DNA from 2 places in the Alkaliphilus metalliredigens QYMF genome. Region 1 is predicted to be linked to the other one. Evidence: a T-box and tRNA genes for the amino acid it is inferred to sense, from the RefSeq annotation. Region 1 holds a T-box; the other holds one or more tRNA genes.
What was found. The T-box of region 1 lies ahead of leuS (leucine--tRNA ligase). A T-box ahead of a tRNA ligase gene usually reads a tRNA of that ligase, here a tRNA-Leu.
Positions count from the first base shown of each region.

Region 2: it has a tRNA-Leu gene. The T-box ahead of leuS (leucine--tRNA ligase) is inferred to sense a tRNA for this amino acid. The anticodon was not compared.

Region 1 is NC_009633.1:2,378,413-2,382,741, reverse strand. It holds gene AMET_RS11440 (helix-turn-helix transcriptional regulator) at 1-41, opposite strand, end outside; gene leuS (leucine--tRNA ligase) at 52-2,526, opposite strand; T-box leader at 2,580-2,767, opposite strand; gene rsfS (ribosome silencing factor) at 2,867-3,235, opposite strand; gene AMET_RS11425 (calcium/sodium antiporter) at 3,257-4,261, opposite strand.
Region 2 is NC_009633.1:3,172,842-3,177,170, forward strand. It holds gene AMET_RS15380 (RNA polymerase sigma factor) at 1-378, opposite strand, end outside; gene AMET_RS15385 (metal-dependent hydrolase) at 509-1,474, opposite strand; tRNA gene AMET_RS15390 (tRNA-Leu) at 1,623-1,709, shown strand; gene AMET_RS15395 (hypothetical protein) at 2,038-3,420, opposite strand; gene AMET_RS15400 (IS1634 family transposase) at 3,399-4,329, shown strand, end outside.

The DNA of each region.
Region 1 (4,329 bases):
GGAATCATTCCCTGTAGTATTGGATGTAACTTCTTTTCCATATTGCCCCCCCTATTTTATAACAATATTAACTAACTTCTTTGGTACAGCAATAATCTTAATGATTTGTTTCCCTTCTATAATCTGTATTATCTTTTCATTTTTCATGGCTAAACTTTCCAGCTCTTCCTTAGATACATTGGTAGGAACCATCATTCGATCCTTTACCTTACCATTGACTTGCATAACGATTTCAACTTCATCCTTTATGATGGCTTCATGGTCGTACTCAGGCCAATTTGTCATATGGACACTTTCAGCTTTCCCAAGTTTCTCCCATAATTCCTCGGTAAAATGAGGTGCAAATGGCGCTAGCAACAAGATACTTGTTTCAATTCCTTCTCGAAATAGATCGCCATTTAATTTCGAAGGATCTGTTTCTTTATATTTATATAATTCATTAATTAACTCCATAACCGCACTAATGGCTGTATTGAAGTTAAATCTATCTTCAACATCGCTGGTTACTTTTTTAATGGTGTAATGTATCGTATACTTCAAATCTTTGTCCCTTTTAGTTAGGGCCTCACCCAAAGAAGTTGACATAAATAGATTATTGTCTATGAATTCCTCAGCTAAGCGCCATACTCGGTTCAAGAAACGATAACTACCCTCAACCCCTTGGTCACTCCATTCTAAATCTCTTTCTGGTGGCGCTGCAAACAACACAAATAGTCTCGCTGTATCTGCACCATACTTTTGAATGATTTCTTCAGGACTGACTACATTGCCTTTTGATTTAGACATCTTTGCCCCATCTTTTAAAACCATCCCTTGTGTCAGTAACTTTTTAAATGGCTCAGGTTGATCCGTCAAACCTAGATCCTTCATGACCTTTGTAAAAAATCTAGAATAAAGTAGATGTAAAATGGCATGCTCTACGCCACCAATGTATTGATCTACTGGCACCCAATAATTAGCAGCTTCTTTAGAAAAAGGAAGTTGTTCATTGTTTGCGTCAGTATATCTCAGGAAGTACCAAGAAGAATCAACAAAGGTATCCATTGTGTCAGTCTCTCTTTTAGCCATTTTACCACAGCTTGGACAGTTTGTGTTTAAAAAACCTTCACTTGTTTCAAGTGGTGATGATCCTTTTCCTGAGAATGTCACATCAACAGGCAATTTGACTGGCAGTTCTTCTTCTCTTACGGGTACAATACCGCAATCATCACAGTATATGATAGGAATTGGTGTTCCCCAGTATCGTTGTCTTGAAAGCAACCAATCTCTTAACCGATAATTAATGGTCCTTTTTCCTGCATTTAGGGTTTCAATATGTTTTGCAATGTCCTCATAAGCTTTTTCACTATCTAATCCATTGAATTTTTCTGAGTTGATCATGATACCACTATCTGTATAAGCTTCCTTTTCGATGTCAAAACCATCTGATTCATCTATTGGTCGAATAACCGGAGTCACGGTTATATCATACTTTCTTGCAAAGTCTAGATCTCTTTGATCATGAGCAGGTACCGCCATAATGGCCCCTGTACCATAGTCGGCTAATACATAATTAGCAATATAAATCGGTATTTTTTCATTAGATACAGGATTGATACAATACTTACCAATAAAGATTCCTTCTTTTTCTATTTCAGTAGATGTCCTTTCAATATCAGACATATGCTGTAGTTTATTGCGAAAGGCCACAACCGCTTCTTCATATTCTGTTTCCTTCACTAGTTCCATCACATAGGGGTGTTCTGGTGCCAGAACCATATATGTAGCCCCGTAGATTGTATCTGGTCTAGTGGTAAAAACTTTCAATTCTTTTGAAGTGTTTTCGATGGGAAAATCAATTTCAGCTCCGTGGCTTTTACCAATCCAATTTTGTTGCATTGTTTTAACCTTCTCCGGCCACCCATCTAAAAGCTTGATATCCTCTAATAGTGCTTCAGCGTAATCCGTAATCTTAAAGTACCATTGGTTTAAGTTTTTCTTACCAACAGAACTATCACATCGGTCACAGCCCCCATTGACTACCTGCTCGTTAGCTAAAACCGTTTCACAGGATGGACACCAGTTAACTTGAGATTCTTTTTTGTAGGCAAGTCCTTTATGATAAAACTGTAAAAAGAGCCATTGTGTCCATTTATAATACTCTGGCGTACAAGTTGACACTTCTCGATCCCAATCATAACTTAATCCTAGGGCATCTAGCTGCTCCTTCATCTCTTTTACATTTTCTTTAGTCCAATGATCCGGATGAATTCCATGCTTTATTGCAGCATTTTCAGCAGGAAGTCCGAAAGAGTCCCATCCCATTGGGTGTAACACATTGTAGCCTTTCATTCTCTTAAATCGAGCCACAACATCTCCAATTGAATAATTACGTACATGTCCCATATGAATTTTTCCAGATGGATAAGGAAACATTTCAAGCACGTAATATTTAGGACGATCTCTCTCTATAATTGAAAAAGCCTTGTTCTCTTGCCATCTTTCCTGCCACTTCTTTTCAATATTGCCAAAGTCATATATTGCCATTTTAGCTACCTCCTTCAAAATACAAAAATTTACAACAAAAAAACTTTCAAGTCTTTAGGGACGGGAAATTCCCGCGGTACCACCCTAATTGACTGAAAGTCCACTTATAGTAGTCTGTAAAGGAAACCACCCTTATGGTACTTATTTAAGGCAAGTTCAGCATCTTGCTTTATCGATTTACACCAACCATCGACTCTCTAAAAAAGTAAGTTTACCTACTACTCCTTATAACCATATGTTCTTTCTATGATGTTATCATTTTATTCTGATATATACAGTTTTTCATTAATCACACTACACATAACCCATTCATCTACTTATTACCATTGATTAAATTATATTATATATCATTATCCATAAATTTGTCAATATTTTCAACCAATGCATCCTTCCAAATTCTCTCGATACTATAAAATTCTCTATCTTCCTCATGGAAAATGTGCACCACAATATCACCATAATCTAAGAGAATCCATCTCCCTAGTCTATGTCCTTCTTTATGACTTAGCAGACCTCCTGTTTCCTTTAATTGATTTTCGACCTCATCGGCAATCGCCTTCACCTGGCGATCTGACTTACCGGTTGCGATAACAAAATAATCACATATGGGGGATACCTGCCCTAAATTCAGTACAACAATGTCTTCTCCTAACTTGTCATCAATTGCTTTTACGATATTCTTTACTTGTTGAAATATTTCCTTCTCCATCGTACGCCTCCTATTATAGGACTACATAAATAATTTAGCCAATGCAATCAAATATATACCATAAATACTAAAAATCAAAAAACCAATTACACGATTAATCTTCCCGGTCAAGAGTCCCCCGAAAACCAATACACCCATCATCAGTAGGGTCACTGGGAGATCTAAATAAAGCGTCTGGGGAATATTGTATATGGTTGCTCCTAGCATTACATTTTGATAACTAATTACAATTCCTTGGCTTCCTATTTTAGAGGATAACCCAAGTACCATCACTATGTCAAGTATATTCGCTCCTAAAATGTTTCCTACAGAAATACCTTGATGTCCTTTTACAACAGAACTGATGGCTGTGGTTAGCTCAGGTAGCGATGTTCCTAAGGCGATCAAGGTCAAACTCACCACCTGTTCTGGTACACCTAATATATTTGCAATGATGACACCATTGTTAACCAGTAGTCTCGCCCCTAAGGCTATAAACACAGCTCCTACAATAAACATAATGATCTTCTTACTTGCACTACCTTGAGGAACATCCTGTTCTTGATTCAGGACATGAGGTACTCTTTTTTGATTTTTATTGAATTCTTGTAAGTTAATTAGAATATAAATAGTGAATAATACAATAAACCACGTTCCCTCCCTAGGGCTAATCATTCTATCCCGTAAAAAGAACAGCATTAGGGCCGTACTCCCTAACATAAAAAAACCTCTGATGGCAAACCCGGATCTATTTAATTTTATTGGAGAGAATAGCGTCGTTAACCCTAGAATCAGTCCAACATTACAAATCATAGATCCGATGACATTGCCAATGGCCACATCGTAGTAGTGTTGTTGTGTTGCGATCACTGATACCAGTAATTCTGGAAGTGTTGTTGCAATACTCACAATTGTAGCTCCTATTAACACATTGGGGACCCCGGTTACCTTGGCAACCCACACTGCGGATTCCACGAACCAGTCCCCCCCCTTGATAATCATAATTAATCCCATACAAAAAAGAAAAAAGACACTCCAGCTTCCCATATTGCCTCCCCCTGGTTTTTCATCTCGTTTCACATAGATGATTCATCCACTCTCATAATTGTGATTTT
Region 2 (4,329 bases), 790 kb from region 1:
CTCTAGCAACTCCTCAGGACCATTTTCATCATCATATACTTCTCTCTTGTATTGTCCCTCTTCTCCTTCATATTCCCGATCTAAGTAAACGACTTTGGTTTTTCTGTTTTTCCGAATGAAATCAACGCATGTATTGGTGACTATGGTGTAAAGCCATGTTGAAAAGCTACTCTTCTCCTGGAATCGATTGATGGCCCTATAGGCCTTCAGTAGCGCCTCCTGGGTGACATCATTGGCATCCTCTAAGTTCCCCAGCATACGATATGCAATGTTAAATGCCTTTTTTTGATGTTGCAAAATCAGCTTTTCAAAGCTTTCAGAATCTCCGTCCTTACTCTTTTCTATTAAAGTTGCCTCCTGTTGATTCAAAGTTTTCACTCCCTTCTCCCACACTCTCCTAATTAATTAGACGAAAAAATATCATTTCAGTTCCATTTTAGTTCCATTTCAATCTATTTTTTTCTCTTACTTTCATATTAGCACATCTACTTACTATACCCGAAAAAAATCAGTGAGCATCCACTGATTTCTTTGAATAAATCTCTATTGTGTTTTCTAGCTTAAAGGGATGAAAAATACTTCTCATGAGTTCATGATGCTCATCGTAGTAAAAGCTAACATGATGTTTAAACTCTTCTTTTACACGATATCTTAAATCCACCATTCTAACGATCACATCTCTGCTTTCCTCAATCAAGTCTATATGAAAGAAAGGCGTAAACCCTTTGAAGTAATCTGCTAATTCATCCTCAAGAGCCTTATTAATAATTGCATTTTGAATTTTTCTAAGTTTTTTAGGCGTATCGATTTTACCTGTTGATGGATTGACATCCCCTACAATATGATGGGAGCTGGTGTTGATAATATAATGCCATTTTAGTGGGTGCCATTCTCCTGGCATAACATCAACGCTTTTGATCCTATATCCTGCTTCATAATGCTGAGAGATGATTTGTTTGGCTTGTTTTCGATCCCAGCTCTTATAAAGAAGGTAGACCAACATAATACTTCCTAAGCCTCCATATTCTCCTATGCTCCTTGGTCTGAACATGATAATGTAGAAATTTAATATCGTCAGCACTGGATCATAAATCATCAATAGATTTAGAGAGTATTTTTTCCGTGTGAGGGGATAAAGTATCGAAGCCCCATAAGAATTGAAAATATCCAACACAATATGGGATAAGGAGCCCAGTAAGGTCCAAAAAAATACTTGATAGAAATAGAATTCACTAAAAAATAGTGAAAGTCCTGCAGTAATTACCAAGGTGGAAAATAATATTCCGGGAATCGAGTGACTTTCCACACGATGATGCTTTAAATAAACATAATCGCCTTTAATCCTTGTCATAATATCAAAATCTGGTGCGATTGCCCCAATGACTGCTCCTAGACATGCTGGATTGCTCAAACTAGGACTATACTTCAAGCTAAATGCAGCCAACCCCATTAACCCATGTGATAGTGGGTCCATCTACTTCACCCCTTCAATTTTCCAAGATACAACGCATTCATTATATCAAATTTATACGTAAGAAAGGACTTGTATATTTTTCAAACTCTTTTAGGTTGACTTTCATTTTCAAATATGATATTATAACTCTCGTAGCCTAAATATTCCTGCCGCGGTGGCGGAACTGGCAGACGCAGCAGACTCAAAATCTGCCGATGGTAACATCGTGGGGGTTCGATTCCCTTCCGCGGCACCAAATGTACGTACACAAAGAGTGCTTATCGACAAAAAATAGACCATTGAATGGTCTATTTTTTTTGTATATAGCTATTTCAAAATAATACATTTATTTCATCGGTTTATTTTATCATCCATATGTATATCATATTATATTATTCAATACTCTTAAAACATTAAAATATGGGGAACTAAAGATTGTATAATAGCTTTCTATTCTTTTCTATAGTTTCCTATAACTTTTGGATGGGTGGTAAGCGGGTGGCAGTGCCACCCATTTATTTTAGTTCATGTAACATAATAATTCTATTTGCCTTATTGGCGTTATTAAATTATTTAGAAATCAATTATCTCTCTAAAATTTGTCTACTCAGTCGATGTATTGAGCCAATTCTCTTTTCAAACATTAAGTCCCAGATATCTAAGCATTGTTGAGTAATATTATCATCCTCATAATTTAAACTCTCATCATATAAAGCTGAAATTAATTTTGAAATTTCATCATCTATACCCATATAATGATGATCTTCATCATCTAAAGGCCTCTGTAAAATATTATTGCTCATCTGAATAATAACATCACTAAAATCTATTACCGACATTGCATTTTCTTCTAAATAACTAATAAATGCATGTATAATTCTTTTACTCAATTTGGACTGCACCATTTCCAGAAGAAATTCTATATCTCTATCCAAATCAATACGATTATCATAAAACAATCTTACAAATGGAAACTCTAAATCTTGATCGCTTGAAAAAAAGCATCTTAGTAAACTTTTTACTTTTTTTGAATACTGATCTTTACTAAAGTATAAAATGGCCATTTCTATTATTGATTTAGCTTGATCTTCATCCATATTCTTAACATCTTCAACTTCTTGAGAAAACTCATCATATAGGATGTACATTTTTGATAAGCAATGTGCACCTATAGTTATCAATTCCTCATCATCTGAGTAATAACATCTCCTAATTACATCTAACACATCCTGTTTATAGTTGGAGTATAAGAGAAATAGAAATTGTTTTGACTCTGGATGCCCAGAAATTCTATAATCTTCTTTCAATAGGCAAATGACTTTTGGGGATGCCCAGTCCCTATCGATATTATATATTGGACACAAACATTCAATAGTCGCCATTTTAACTGCTGGATTAATGTCATTTATAAGATTGTCTACGACATCTTTAAATTGTACATATAATTCAGACCTGTCCCATAATAAAGCAGCAATTGCTGATGCAGCCTTTCCTCTAACACAATTTAATGAATTGCTAGACAGCATATCAAATGTTTTCATTTCTTTATCCACGGAAGACGAAACATCAACCTTTCCCTCTTCTGGATCTTTATGATTGAGCGCTATATCTTTCAAAACACTCATAATAGCTTCAGACCACTTATCGTCTTTTCTTTTCTCAATAATATCGCATATATATCTAGCTCTATATGACTTATTATCACCTGGATATTTTAACAATATTATCTCTATCAATTCAAATGGAACTTCAGGAAGCTTTTCGCTGTATGCTAATCCACTAAACAGAGAATCAATGTATACTTCATTAATTTCATCTCCTATATCCAGGACTAATAGAATAAATTTCTCAGGCTCTTTTGAAACTGCTGAATTAAAGTTTCGTGAAAATTCCTCTATAGCCTGTATTCCCGCGTGAATTATAACGTGGAATGGGGGCAAACTCAATGGGTCTAGTATATGTACCAAACAAAACGAATGGCACTACTTATGTGTATGATTCAACCAACTATTGGGATAAAGAAAAAAAGCAGTCTCGTAGTAAGCGTGTGTGTGTTGGCAAATTGGATGAGAACGGTAATTTTATTCCTTCAAAGAGATTGATGAATCCTGTCGTACCTCAACAAGCAAAACAAGGGCCAGTACCTTCAACAACGGTTAAACATAGCTACTATGGAGCCACCTATCTATTCGATGCTATTGGTGAATCCCTTGGCATTACAGCCGATTTGAAACGCTGCTTCCCGGAGATCTATAAGCAAATTTTGTCCATAGCCTATTTTTTGATATTAGAAGACCGCAATTCTCTGAGCCGTTTCCCCAAGTGGGATAAAACACATCGCCATCCTTTTGGTAATTGTATCCCTTCGCAAAGAAGCAGCGACATTTTTCATTCCATTACTGAAGAAGCTAAAGAACGCTTTTTTCATTTGCAGGGCAAGCGGCGCATGGAGAACGAATACTGGGCTTACGATACAACAAGTATTTCATCCTACTCAGAATCGCTTAAGCAGGTCAAATATGGTGTTAACAAAGAGCATGACCCACTGCGGCAGATTAACCTGGCTTTGTTATTTGGTCAAGAATCCGGATTGCCGTTCTATTACCGAAAACTTGCAGGTAACATTAGCGATGTCAAGACCGTTAAGAATCTACTTGCTGATATCGACCTTCTAGGTTTAGGCAAGGTAAAACTCGTTATGGACAGAGGCTTCTATAGCGAGAAGAACATCAATGCACTCTATCAAAATCATGTAAAGTTTTTAATGGCTACAAAAGTATCACTCAAATTTGTGCAGCAAGAGCTGAACAAGGTAAGGGACAACATCCGGACACGTGCCAATTACAACGCAACCTATCAACTCTATAGTCATACAA